Regions from separate parts of the Oceanobacillus aidingensis genome, predicted to be linked through region 2. Evidence: riboswitches for the same ligand, from Rfam matches in the RefSeq annotation. Region 2 holds a riboswitch; the other holds the start of a gene.
The links. Region 2 has a riboswitch for thiamine pyrophosphate ahead of tenA (thiaminase II). Riboswitches for the same ligand answer to the same signal wherever they lie in the genome.

Region 1 (7,237 bases), on a different contig from region 2:
ATACCAGAAGGAGGCATCAAATTATCAGTGGGAAAAAGTGGCTATTCCGTATTGGCAGGAGTTAGTGAAAAAAGCAGAAGCGTGTGGTATCGAGAAAATTGCACTAGAGAATTTCAGTGCACAGCTGGTTTATAATCCAGAAACATTATTTCGATTACGTAATGCTGTAGGTCCTATCGTGGGCTTGAATTTAGATCCAAGTCATTTAATTTGGATGGGAGCAGATCCGATTCTGGCTGCTAGAGAGCTGGGAGATGCGATTCATCATGTCCATGGTAAAGATGTACGTTTAGAACGGCACTTATCTGGTGTAAATGGTTTGCTAGAAACAAAAGAAATCGATGATGTAGCAAATAGAGCCTGGAATTATGTAGCTGTAGGATGCGGTCAGGATTTACAGTGGTGGAAAGAGTTTTTCTCTGTCGTTAAAATGATGGGATACGATGGGTATGTTTCTTTAGAAATGGAAGATTTAACGATGACTCCTGAAGCAGGGGTCCGGACCTCTGTTGATGCTCTCAAACAAACATTGAGCTTTTAATAAGCAAAGCTAAAGCAGTTTCTAAAATGAAAAGCTGTTCCTGATAAATCTTGTTGTAAAACTAGATGGACAGGACAGCTTTTTTGATACTTAATCAGAAGAACACAAGATAAATATATTGATTTATATACTAAGCAGGGAATGAAATGCTGGTATTTATCTACTTGCTTTTTTAAGAACAAGCTGACTTCAGAATGCAAAAAACGGTCAGCAAATTATAAATACTTTTATCGTTTTTTTATTTAAACTGGAAGTGAGTAGATTAAAACTATTTCAGATCCATATATAGAAAAAAGATAATTAGAAAGTAGGTTATCCATGACAAAAGCAATGAACAGGAACAAAAATTTATTTATGCTGGTATCGTTTTTATTATGGTTTCCGCAATTTATGTATGTTCCAACCTTATCTCCGTATATGGAGCATACAGGGATTCCATATTCCTTTATCGGGGTTATCCTGGGCAGCTACGGATTAACCCAATTATTGTTTAGGCTGCCAATTGGGATAACCTCCGACATCATAAAACTAAGAAAACCATTTATCCTCTTTGGCATGTTTATTAGCATGCTCAGCTGTTTTATATTTCTAACGATGGATGGGGCTGGATGGTTATTGTTTGCACGTGCGCTGGCCGGACTTGCAGCTGCATCATGGGTTGCTTTTACTGTCTTATATCCCATTTATTTTTCAGAGGATAAGGTGCATATAGCAATGGGAAGTATTTCTTTTATTGTCGTGCTGGCTCAATTTCTTGGGATGAGCTTTAGCGGCTATATTGTTGAGGAATGGGGATGGAAGGCGCCATTTTGGATTGGCAGTGTGTTCAGTGTGATTGGATGGGGGCTGGCTTTCTTTATTTATGAACCAAAAAATAAGAAAGTCTCCGAGCCCATTAAGCTAAAAGTATTAATACATATTATCCGCGAACCGTCGCTATTAAAAGTGTCTCTGTTATCCATATTGGCTCATAGTATTATTTTCTCGACCATGTTTGGCTTTACATCAACGTTTGCGTTACAGACAGGTTTTGAAGCGAGTGAGATTACATGGATTGTAGCTGCTTTTATGGTGCCGCACGCGATTGCGACGCTTTTTATGGGAAACGTGATTATTCCTCGCTTAGGAGAGGGGAAGTCCTTGGTGGCTGCCTTTTTGCTGGTGACGATAGCTACTGTGCTTATTCCGTTCGCACAGCTGAAGAGTATCTTTTTGGTCATTCAGGGATTGCAGGGCTTTTCCTTAGGAATGATTTTCCCGCTGCTGCTGGGGATGTCTATCCAATCGATTAAACCTGCAAAAAGAGCAACAGCTATGGGGGCGTATCAATCTATCTATGCAATAGGTATATTTGTTGGTCCATTTTTAGCAGGAGTGGTTAATTCGCAGTTTGGTCTCGCATCTGGGTTCTATTTTGCAGGTGGATTAGGGATGATAGCGACGCTGCTTGTCGCCATTTGGTATAGGGGGAAGATATTTACTCGTCTTTCATTTGGCAATAAGGATACAAAGAAGCATCATGCAATTTAAAACTACTAACATTATATGATAGGAGGCAGAAGGAATCATGACAATAAACATTTCGGGTGCGCCATGCTGCTGGGGAGTTGATGATCCTAAGAACCCTTACCTTCCAGATTGGAAAGACGTTTTAAAAGAAGCGCATCTGGCCGGATTTACAGGGGTTGAGACAGGTCCGTACGGTTATTTACCCCTTGATACAAGTGTTTTAAAAGAAGAACTGGAAAAAAATGAACTTACGATTGTAGCAGGGACTATCTTTGATGATCTTGTCTCCGAGGCCAATCTGCCTAATCTGCTTCAACAAGTAGAGGCTATTTGTTCTTTAATCACGCAGATGCCGCAAGAACAAGCGGGAGACAATCAAAAGTTTAAGACACCTTATCTGATTGTGATTGATTGGGGCCATGATGAAAGAGATTATGCAGCAGGTCACCCTGATCAGGCGCAGAGATTATCAAATAAGGCATGGGGTAATATGATCTCTCATATTACCCAAATTGCAAAGAAAGCTGCGCAAGAATACGGTGTTCGTGCAGTGGTGCATCCACATGCCGGTGGGTACATTGAATTTTCGGATGAAATATTGAAACTGACAGAGGACATTCCGTATGAAGTAGCCGGTCTTTGTTTAGATACAGGACATTTACTTTATTCAAAAATGGATCCGATAGAATGGCTGGAAAAGCTATATCATCGTGTAGACTATATTCATTTTAAAGACATTGATATAGATGTCTACCGACAAGTCATGAATAAAAAAATCCGTTTTTTTGATGCCTGTGCGGAAAATGTAATGTGTCCTATAGGTGAAGGTGTTATTGATTATAAAGAAATATATGAGTTATTAGCTGTAAAATTAAAATATGAAGGGTTTATCACGATCGAGCAGGAGCGTGATCCTCGAAATGCAGGCAGCAGTTTAGCCGATGTGAAAAAAAGTGTCGCATTTTTAGAAGAGCTTGGGTTTAATAAATAAGTTCAAGCTTTCCAATGTAATTGTAATAAAGCGTATGAATAAGGCCACCCAGCCCAGCTTTATACGCTTTTTACAGTAATTTATCACACCGTGTCAAATTACTTTACACTTCTTCATTTTCTCATAGATTTTTAGATGATATTCATGTAAAATAAATACAATTACTGTAATTGTATTTTTGTGAAAAAACAGACAATTGAAAAGGGGGAGATGTGGAAGTGGAAAGCATACAGGCAATAGTGGATACGGTTAATGGTATCGTCTGGGGGCCGATTACGCTCGTACTGATTGTAGGAACGGGAATATTTTTAACATTGCGTCTGGGATTTTTACAAGTAAGAGATTTACCTTATGCGCTTAAATTAACATTCTCTAAAAGTAAAAATAAAGACAAAAACGAAAAAGGAGATATTTCTCATTTCCAATCATTGATGATTGCTATGGCGGCGACACTGGGAATTGGTAATATGACTGGAGTTGCTTCAGCTGTGCTCCTTGGCGGTGTTGGTGCGCTATTTTGGATGTGGCTGGCGGCATTTTTTGGGATGGCCACAAAATATGGTGAAGCTATCTTAGCTGTTAAATACCGTACCGTCAATCATAAAGGGGAAATATCAGGCGGTCCAATGTATTATATTGAAAAGGGATTGGGCTGGAAATGGTTAGCTGTTTTGTTTGCGCTGTTTGGCTTTTTAGCATCCTTTGGAATTGGAAATATGACGCAATCGAATACTGTTGCCGGTTCCTTACAAGCTACTTTTAATATTAACCCATGGGTTACGGGAATCATCTTGATGGCGCTCACTGCATTAGTTTTGCTTGGCGGAGTGAGAGGCATTGGAAGAGTAACTGCTATCTTTGTCCCATTTCTGGCTTTGTTTTATATAGCTGGCGGACTGATTATTGTTATTTTAAATATTACGGAAGTTCCTGCGGCGTTTGCAGTTATTTTTGAGGCTGCATTTAATCCGGAAGCTGTCGGCGGGGGAGCTATCGGTTTAGCGATTCGATACGGGATTGCCCGCGGGGTGTTCTCCAATGAAGCGGGTCTTGGTTCAGCGCCAATTGCGGCAGCGGCAGCGAAGACGGATTATCCAGGGCGGCAGGCGTTAGTATCGATGACAGGAACATTTCTGGATACGATCGTGGTTTGTACGATTACCGGACTTGTTGTGGTGATGAGCGGGCTGCATTTGCAATTTGGAGCAGATGCAGCACCTGTCATTACAGGAGAAGCTTTTGACTTTTTCTTGCCTGGATTAGGTAATTATATTGTTGTATTCGGCCTTATTTTCTTTGCTTATTCCACTATTCTGGGCTGGTCCTATTATGGGGAGAAATGCTTCGGTTATATTTTTGGAGATCGAAATACAATCTATTATAAAATCATTTTCTGTCTGGTTATCCTGTTTGGTGCGGTTCAATCTGTGCAGTTAGTATGGGATCTTGCGGATATATTCAATGGATTAATGGCAGTGCCCAACTTGATTGCGCTCTGTTTATTATCCGGCGTGATTGTATCTGAAACAAATAAATTTAGAGAAGTACGGAGAAAGGAAAAAGAGGAGGAGAGGAAGCAGAAGCTGGCTGGTTAATGATTGCTGTAATAAATGATAAAGTTACAGTAATTTTCTATCGGACATATAAAGGAAATAATTGAGGGGAAATCAATTCGTATAAAAAGTGACTTCTTTGCATCCATGGAAGTCACTTTTTAGGTTTCTCAATAATTGAATTTAATTGCAGCTATAGGATTTATTCGTTCTAAAAGGTTGTCTTCAGGATTTCCAAATAATATCACTTCTCCAGTAACAAGAGTCCCGTTTACAAGAGGACAGCTATGTAAGCCAAGCTGAGCTGTTCTTTTTAATCTGTTTTATTTATTATAAAATACCTTTAGAAATAATAGATGCTCCTATCCTCATATAACAGGAGTATCTCAGTAAAAGTTATTCTTTTTATTTTATTATACCGTTGTATATCCTATATTATTTCACCAAATTTCACCTGAAAACATATTAAAATAGGCGGATATATCTTCTTTTATATACAAACAAATCTCATGATTTTAAAAGATAAATTAGAATAATTTGCATATTATAATTTTATATGTTTAAATAGATTCTACTTTAAGTTATTTTTCCTACAGTTCTCTATAGATGTGGCTGATGAAAATAACATTGTGAATCTTAACGTATTTTTCAATCATACAAGTTCATTTATAGAATCAAAAATTTCATATTTCTATAATCACTAGGGGAGCGATTTTTATCGCTGAGAAAGGAAACTTGACTCTTATAACCTGATTTAGTTAAGACTAACGTAGGGAAGTGATGACTTACTTAAGTAGATAATAATCTAGTTATGTATTCATTTCCCATTCATCTGTATTCGTTGAATGGGTTTTTTAATGCTTATGTCATAAATTCAATAAAAGAGATACCAATTTAATAAGAATGTAGGGGGACCAGTGTTGCTGGTTGAGATACTATCCGTAAGATATAGACCCTTAGAACCTGATCTGGTTGAGACCAGCGTAGGGAACATGCAAAGTAATTTCTATCATAAGGAAATGTATGTACCCTGGGCTTCATGTCTGGGGTATTTTTATTTGGAAGGAGGTTTGCATATTTAATTAGTTGATGATTGCTTTTAAGACATAATAATACACTTTTTGTTAGAGGGAAGGTGAGAACGAAGGATGAGAGAACAAAATAAAAAAATAGCTCTTCAGTTTCAAAACGTAAATTTCTATTACAAAAATGATGCAGGGAAAATTCCTATATTAAAAAATATGAATCTTTCTATTGCGGATGGTGAATTTGTAAGCATTATCGGTGCAAGTGGGTCCGGCAAGTCGACAATTTTCCGTCTAATTGTCGGATTGGAGGAACTGAAAAGCGGAACTATCTATTTAAACGAGGATCCAGTAACCAATCGTTCTGGAAAAGTTGGTTATATGCCTCAACAGGATTTATTGATGCCATGGCGGACTGTTCAACAAAATGCAGCTCTTCCATTGGAACTGCAAAAGGAAAATCATCTCGATAGAAGAACTGTTCAAAACTTGCTGGAGGCCTTTGGGTTAAAAGGATACGAGAATAAATACCCTCATGAATTATCTGGGGGAATGCGGCAACGGGTTTCCTTTTTAAGAGCCACGTTATCCGGATCTAATGTGTTGTTGTTGGACGAACCTTTTTCAGCCTTAGATGCAATGACCAGGTTATATATGCAGGAATGGTTATTAGAACAGTGGGAACAACAGCAATCTACTATTTTGTTTATAACACATGATATTTCAGAAGCATTATTTTTGTCTGACCGCATTTTCGTCATTACGGATACCCCATTTACAACATTAAAAGAAATTAACGTACCTTTAGAACGACCAAGACGGCAATACGATTTAGATAAAAAAGAAGTGACGGAGCTAAAAAATAATTTACTTGATCAGTTTCGGATGAGGGTGTAAACCATGAAAAATTATCTTTATTCTATTATTTTGATCACAATCTTTTTACTTATATGGGAAGCTGGAGCGCGGTTTATTGATACATCATTTATTTTACCAGCGCCAACCGAAATTGTGATGAAGCTATGGGAATTAAAAACAGAGCTCTTGTTGCATCATCTTCCTATTACGCTTCTTGTTATTTCCATTGGACTTGGGATTTCATTGGTACTGGGAGTTACTTTAGCAATAAGCATGAATCTATCTAAAACATTACAACAAGCGATTTATCCGATTTTAATTGCATCACAAACTATTCCTATTATTGCATTGGCGCCCATTTTTGTACTTTGGTTCGGATATTCCATCTGGAGTAAAGTTATCGTTACAATTATCATTACCTTTTTTCCTATTACCGTCAGTACATTCGATGGTTTTCGGTCAACAAGCAAAGAGCTGAAAGAATTATTTCAAACATTAGGTGCATCTAAAAGACAGATTTTTTTCAAATTAGAAGTCCCATCTGCACTGCCATCTTTTTTTTCAGGGCTAAAAGTAGCGGTGCCGATGAGTGTGATTGGAGCAGCAATAGGAGAATGGCTGGGTGCACAAGCAGGTTTAGGGTATTTTAGTCGTCGGATGATGACACAGTTTAATGGAGCGGGTGTTTTTGCTCCAATTGTTCTTCTTTCTTTGATTGGAATTTTATTGTTTATTACTGTTGTTTTATTAGAAAAATATA
Region 2 (7,237 bases):
TTCTGGGAGAAGGTGTCGGCGGTGCTGGAGATCATTGGAATGGACATACGTGGCGTTTTTTGCCATATGACTTGGAAATCAAATCGGAAACAGATAAAAAATATGGAAAGGACAAGCTGAGCGACGATTATACATTACAGGACTGGGGCATCACTTATGATGAGCTAGAGCCTTATTTTTATAAATTTGAACAAACTACTGGCATCAGCGGAGAAGAGAATCCAATGGGAGCTCCTCGGAAGAACGATTATCCGACAGGCCCAATGAAAAGCACTCCCATCTTGGATCGCTTTAAAAAAGCTGCTAAGAATTTAAATCTTCATCCTATCCAGATGGCGTCCGCAAATTTATCGGAGGCATATGAAAATCCGGATGGGGAAACAATCAATGCTTGTCAGTATTGCGGTTTCTGTGAGAGATTTGGTTGTGAGTACGGAGCAAAGTCAAGCCCGAATATCACCGTTCTCCCTACTGCAAAAAAAACAGGAAACTTTGAATTGCGGCCTGACTCCAACGTGGTCGAGGTACTTCATAATGATGGGAAGGCAACCGGTGTCCTTTATGTCGATGTGCAAACGGGAGAGGAGTTTGAACAACCTGCAGATGTGGTCATTTTGACAAGCTATGTATTAAACAATACGCGTTTACTGCTTCAATCAGAAATTGGCAAGCCTTATAATCCGGAAACTGGAAAAGGCGTCATCGGGAAGAATTATTGCTATCAAATCGGGGGTGGCGCAACGGGCTTCTTTGAAAACGAGAAGTTTAACACTTTTATGGGAGCAGGCTCGCTTGGGGCTACCGTAGATGATTACAATGGAGATAATTTCGATCATAAAGCTTTAGATTTCATTCATGGCGGTTCCTTATCAATTACACAAACAGGACGCCGGCCAATTGAAAGCAATCCAGTTCCTAAGGGCACGCCATCATGGGGTAAGGATTTTAAAGAGCAGTCACTGCATTATTTTAATCGATCTCTTTCTGTTGGTGCACAAGGAGCTTCCATGCCGCATCGCAACAATTATTTAAGCTTGGATGAAAACTATAAAGATGCATATGGTAATCCTTTATTGAAGTTAACGTACGATTTTACAGAGCAGGACCGGAACTTACATCGCTATCTTTCGGAAAAAGCCGGAGAGATTCTAAAAGAAATGGGTGCCGATCACGTGGACGTCAGAGAAATCAGCGAACATTATGATATCGTCCCATACCAGACAACCCATAATACGGGCGGTGTCATTATGGGTGCTGACCCAGAAACCTCTGCAGTAAATAACTATTCACAAATGTGGGAGGTCGATAATCTATTTGTTGTCGGTGCTTCTGCTTTCGCCCATAATGGCGGCTACAACCCGACTGGCACGGTAGGGGCACTGGCATATCGGGCTGCGGAAGGGATTATTAAATTTCTCGATGAGGGAGGCCAATTGGTCCAAGTGAGTAAAAACAGCCAGCATGTTTAATGATAGAATAAAAGAGGAGGGAACAGGATGGGGCTTTCCAATATCGGTATCCCAGGCTTGATTCTGATTATTATTCTGGCTTTGATCATTTTTGGTCCCCAAAAACTGCCTGAAATTGGTTCTGCCTTAGGGAAAACACTGACTTCATTTAAAAAATCAGCAGAAGGCATCATAAGTGATGAAGAAGCGAGTGAAACAAAGGAAATACCGAAAGTCAACAGAGAAGGTTGAAATCTTATGTTAATATTCTGCAATGCAATAAGCGTATCCGATGAATATGAGTTTGAGGTTTATTAGTATAGCTGTTTTCATAGAAAGAAATTTGAAGTCTTGTACTAAAAAAGAGAGCTGCACCGGCAGAATCCTTTAGGTACAAGACTTTTTTGCTGTGTATGAGATGACTTTTACCGGTTTTTTTAAGTAGCTTAATCAGGAACGAAAAGATAGAAATAAAAAAAGACACATTGACATTTATAATGATAATGATTATCATTATCATTAAATAGTAGGATTTCTTTATCTAGCGGTTTTGATGGGACGAGTAAACGCAGTCCCAGGTCCAACTAAGGCGTTCGCGAATTGAAGTAATTGAAGACATTTTTCATCTCCCAATTTGCGCATCATTCTAGATATTATCCAATATTTTAGCGTGTGTTTTTTATCGATCTGGTGTGAATCCTCACGAATATTAGAAAAAGAATACAGAAAATTTAACTTATGGAAGGTTGTTAGACGATGACAGAATGCAAAGATGTAACCATTATAGGCGGTGGCCCGGCTGGATTGTATGCGGCCTTTTATTGCGGGATGCGCGATCTATCTGCCCGCATTATCGAATTTAAACCAAACCTCGGAGGGAAGGTTCATATCTATCCTGAAAAAATGATTTGGGATATAGGAGGACTAACACCGATTACCGGCGCTCAATTGATAGAGCAAATGGAAGCGCAGGCACGTACATTTAACCCGGAAGTTATTTTAAATGAAAAAGTGGAAAAACTTGAAAAGAATATGGAAGATTGTTTTGTGGTTACAACCAATACAGGACATAAATACGTTAGCCGAACGGTTATTTTGGCAACTGGCGGAGGTATTCTGGAACCAATTAAATTGGATATAGAGGGAGCGGACCGTTTCGAGGTAAGCAATCTTCATTACACAGTACAGAGCCTTGAAAGGTTTAAAGATAAGAAAGTGATTGTTTCCGGCGGAGGAGATACGGCCATTGACTGGGCTACCGAATTAGAGCCCATTGCGGAACAGGTATCATTGGTTTATCGAGGGGAGGAATTCAAAGCAATGGAAGCGCATATCGCTCATCTGGAAGCCTCCTCTGTCCATATCTATAAAAATACAAAAATAGAAAAATTGCTTGCAGACGAAGAAGGTCATCATGTCAAAGAAATCTTGATGAAAAACCAAAAAACCGGGGAAAAAGTTCGTTTTGAAGTGGACGATTTAATCATTAATCATGGATTTGACAGAGAGCTGAAATTTATTAAAGAAAGTCCGTTGAAAGTAGAACTTGAACAGGACTTTTTCGTAAAAGGATCCGGAAAAGCTGAAACGAACATAGCTGGTTTATATGCTGCCGGTGATATTCTTTCATTCGATGGAAAGGTGCACTTAATTGCCGGCGCGTACAATGATGCAGCGAATACAGTGAATCAAGCAAAGCTGTATATGAAGCCGGATGCCTATAATGAGATTTATGTCTCTTCTCACAACTCAAAATTTCATGAAAAAAACAGAAAGCTGCTTTCTCACTTGTATACGAAATAATAAGGCAGAAAATATGAATTTAAATGATACATGCCATCTTCTTATTGACACTATCTCGAACAAAGATAGTGTTTTAATTTTGGAGGAAATGGAATGCCTTACATTGAGAAGCTGTTCTAAGAAAATAGAGGAAGAGCTTATAGCACATTGTATTCTATAAAAAGAGAAAGATCGCACGTTTATTTATCGTATATCAACACGCATGTTACAATGAAGAATATGTTCTTAAAAAATTATAGCTCTCTATTTTTCCAAAATAGTATAGGATGACGTATTTATACGCTTGGCAAAACAATACATATCAAAGAGGTGTAGAGGAATGAAAAAGATGAAGGCAGCAGTTCTGAATAAGCCATTGGATATTGAGGTTAAGGAAATAAATATACCAGAACCAAAGGAAAATGAAGTATTAATCAAAGTGCAGTGTATCGGTGTATGCGGCTCTGATGTGCACTACTACGAACACGGAAAAATCGGGCGTTATGTCGTAGAAGAACAACTCATTTTAGGGCATGAATTAGCAGGAGATATTGTTAAAGCTGGCAGTCAGGTTGAGAATCTTGCGGCAGGCGACCGTGTAGCTGTCGAGCCGGGTGTGGTATGCGGAACTTGTGAATATTGTAAATCAGGCCGATACAATCTCTGCCCGGAAGTACAATTTATGGCAACTCCGCCAGTTGACGGAGCTTGGTCTGAATATGTCACGATTCGCAGTGATTTCGCCTTTAAAATACCGGATCAAATGAGCTATGAAGAAGGGGCTTTAATTGAACCGCTTTCTGTTGGCATTCATGCGATGCAGCGCGGAAAAGTTCATCCCAATGATAAAATGCTGATAACCGGTTTAGGACCTATTGGGCTGTTAGCGATCAAGGCAGCGAAAATATTCGGAGTGAACGAAATCTATTGCTCGGATGTGGTACCATATCGCAGAGAATTAGCGAAGAAATTTGGCGCGACAAAGGTATTTGATCCAACACAAGATAATATTCATGAGGAGATAGAAAAGGCAACAGCTGGCAGTGGTTTGGATATCGCCGTTGAAACTTCAGGTAATGGCCGGGCGGTTCAGGATGCACTGACGATTACGAAACGCGGAGGAAGGATTGTATTAGTTGGATTACCTGCATCCTCAGAAATACCTGTAGATATTACCCATATCGTCGATTCAGAATACGACATTCACGGTGTTTTTCGCTATGCAAACAGTTATCCGACAGCAATACAGGCAATTGGCAGTCAGGACCTTGGTCTCGAGGATGTAATTACCCATAAGTATCGTTTAGATAATATCAAAGAGGCTGTAGAAACCGCCGTAAATCAGAAGGATACTAGCATTAAGATAATGATTTATCCATGATAACGAGTGAAACACACTAGTTTTTTAAGCTTCTTGGAAACCTATTTTTTTAATAGATTTGATTATTTCTTTGCTGATTTTCTTATAAACAAAAAAGACTTGACTTAACAATTTGTTCTGCTACCATAATAGACAATCGAATACATTTCAATTTTCTGCTAGGGGCGCCGTAACGGCTGAGATAAATGTATATTTAGCACCCTTAGAACCTGATCTGGTTAAGGCCAGCGGAGGGAAGTAGAATAAGCAGACAACCATGCGCTATTTTTTCGTGTGTATGTTTTTGTATGCAGATGCTTCCTTCTACGAGTCTTTAGAAAAAAGATTAAAGGAGGATTTTTTTATGAAATTTACGGATGAATTACGTGCTGCAACGAAGGAAAGCTGGGAGCAAAGTTTTCATCACCCATTTGTGCAAGGAATCGTGAAAGGAGATTTGCCGCTAGAAACATTTAAGTATTATATTTTACAAGATATTTACTATTTAAAACATTACGGTAAGATCCACGCGATTGCAGCATCCCAGGCCGAAGATTTTAAGCTGACTGCTCTTTTAGCTGATAAAGCGCGCTTTACAGCAGAGGCTGAACTGACCGTGCATAACGAGCACGCTGAGATTTTAAATATTACACAAGCAGATTTAGATAACTTCAAACCAGCGCCAACTGCGTATGCCTATACTTCGCATTTGTATCGAGCAAGCCTGTCTGGAAATCTAGCACATACTGTGGCTGCCATACTGCCATGCTATTGGTTATATGCGGACATCGGAAAAGTGAATGAAAATGCCACTCCAGAGCCGGAAATTTATCGTAACTGGATTAAAATGTATGCGAGTGACTGGTTTCAAGATTCAACTACCGAAATGATTAATTTACTAAACACTTTAGTTGAAGATATGAATGATAAGGAAAAAGAGAAGGTAAAAGAACAATTTATTATCGCAAAAGAATACGAACTCCATTTCTGGGAAATGTCCTACAATCTTGAAGGCTGGCTTTCAGAAAGTAAAAAAGTGAACAGTCGTTAAGAAGAAACAGAACGGCTTCCAATTTCTTAATGGGTTCGGTTTATTCGTTCCATGTTAAAGAACTCTCATTTATCTGAGGGTTCTTTTTTTGGACTGGAAGGGAAAAGTATTTATTATACCAACTGCGCAATTTTGTTAAAAACACGATGCAGCTAATTTACTTGTGATACAATTTTCGTAATGGCAAGAAGCAAACAAGCCGAAGCCGGAAATTTAGTTTAATAAGCATTTATTCCAAAGAAATGAATACTTGTAGATAGTGAATTTAATCTTGTGTCTGACACGGAGGAGGGATAATCGTGAAAAACACTCAAGTAACAAGAAAAGCTTCCGAGCAAATCGTATCCGCTATAAATGGATACCTGAAAGGACGAATCAGCCCCTTAGTGGTGGCTTTGGACGGGGGGAGCGGTGCAGGAAAATCTACGCTGGCTGCTGAGGTTGCTTCACACGTAGGAGCAACTGTTATTCAGTGTGATGCGTTTTTCGACGCGACGATTACAGACGAGAAATGGAATACTTCTACATCGGAATGGAAATGTCCCAGATGTATTGACTGGCAACGTCTGCATAAAGAAGCATTGTTACCGCTTATAGCGGGGGAAAGCGTTCAATATCATCCTTTTTCTTTTTCAGCTGAAAGCGGTCTGGCCTCATCCTCCATAACGAAAGAGCCCTCAAAGGTCATTATTCTTGATGGAATTTATAGCTCGCTGCCCGAATTTTCTGATGTTGTTGATTTGAAGATTCTAGTGGATGTATTACCAGAGGTTCGCCGTTATCGGCATAATGTAAGAGAGGGGCATGCGGATGAGGCTTGGCATAAGCAATGGGATCCTGCAGAGGACTACTATTTCTCCGTTTTGTGCCCGCCGGCATCATTTGATTTAATCGTCGTGAACGGGTAAGGCACCTCTTAAATGGAATGATTCCATTCCCTAAATTAAATAATATTGTAATTATGTATTGACAATTAAAGTGATAATGATTATCATTATCAATAAGGAATAAGGTTTCTCTATCAAATTGTTCTGTGAATAAATCAGATGACTCATTGTGTTACCCCCCATCCAACATATTAGAGACTTGATAGAGATTCCTTCTCTTTTTTACAGACTGTTTTTTGGAAGGTGCCATAGGCTTACATAATAAACACGCAATTTCTTTTTCCAACGACAGATTACTTAGTACGCTTATACATAGAATATAATTGGACAAGAAGGAAAATGGGATAAAATCATTGCCTTCATTATTTTAAAATTAAAAGAGGAAGATAAGACGGAGGGAAGAATAATTTAACAGATTACCATACAACTATAAATTACGCACTAAAAGCGTATGATACTGTTATTAGCCTGCGATAAATAATTCGAGAGTTGTGAATTATTTATCGTTTTTATCACTTTGTTATGCGAAAAAGTAATTCATTGATTGGATGTTTTTACGCAAGAACTTCACCAGCATGCTCATCTATGGAAAATAATCAATAGAATAAAATATATTTCTATTTTTTCATTTTTATTACAATTAGATTAAATAGATAGAATTTGAGTTTATAAGCTAAGAAGTGGGGTAGATAGTTACTATCATATTGGA

Region 1: another riboswitch for thiamine pyrophosphate. It lies ahead of ACFO3P_RS02785 (ABC transporter ATP-binding protein); the one in region 2 lies ahead of tenA (thiaminase II).

What each region holds. Positions count from the first base shown of each region.
Region 1 covers NZ_JBHSFT010000002.1:36,526-43,762, forward strand. Annotated here, with positions in the region: partial or broken gene ACFO3P_RS02765 (sugar phosphate isomerase/epimerase family protein) at 8-541, shown strand; gene ACFO3P_RS02770 (MFS transporter) at 860-2,071, shown strand; gene ACFO3P_RS02775 (TIM barrel protein) at 2,109-3,041, shown strand; gene ACFO3P_RS02780 (alanine/glycine:cation symporter family protein) at 3,269-4,636, shown strand; TPP riboswitch at 5,287-5,387, shown strand; TPP riboswitch at 5,492-5,601, shown strand; gene ACFO3P_RS02785 (ABC transporter ATP-binding protein) at 5,743-6,516, shown strand; gene ACFO3P_RS02790 (ABC transporter permease) at 6,520-7,237, shown strand, end outside.
Region 2 covers NZ_JBHSFT010000047.1:120,979-128,215, reverse strand. Annotated here, with positions in the region: gene ACFO3P_RS18440 (GMC family oxidoreductase) at 1-1,469, shown strand, start outside; gene ACFO3P_RS18435 (twin-arginine translocase TatA/TatE family subunit) at 1,497-1,700, shown strand; gene ACFO3P_RS18430 (NAD(P)/FAD-dependent oxidoreductase) at 2,205-3,251, shown strand; gene ACFO3P_RS18425 (NAD(P)-dependent alcohol dehydrogenase) at 3,571-4,611, shown strand; TPP riboswitch at 4,762-4,864, shown strand; gene tenA (thiaminase II) at 4,955-5,641, shown strand; gene ACFO3P_RS18415 (uridine kinase family protein) at 5,941-6,549, shown strand.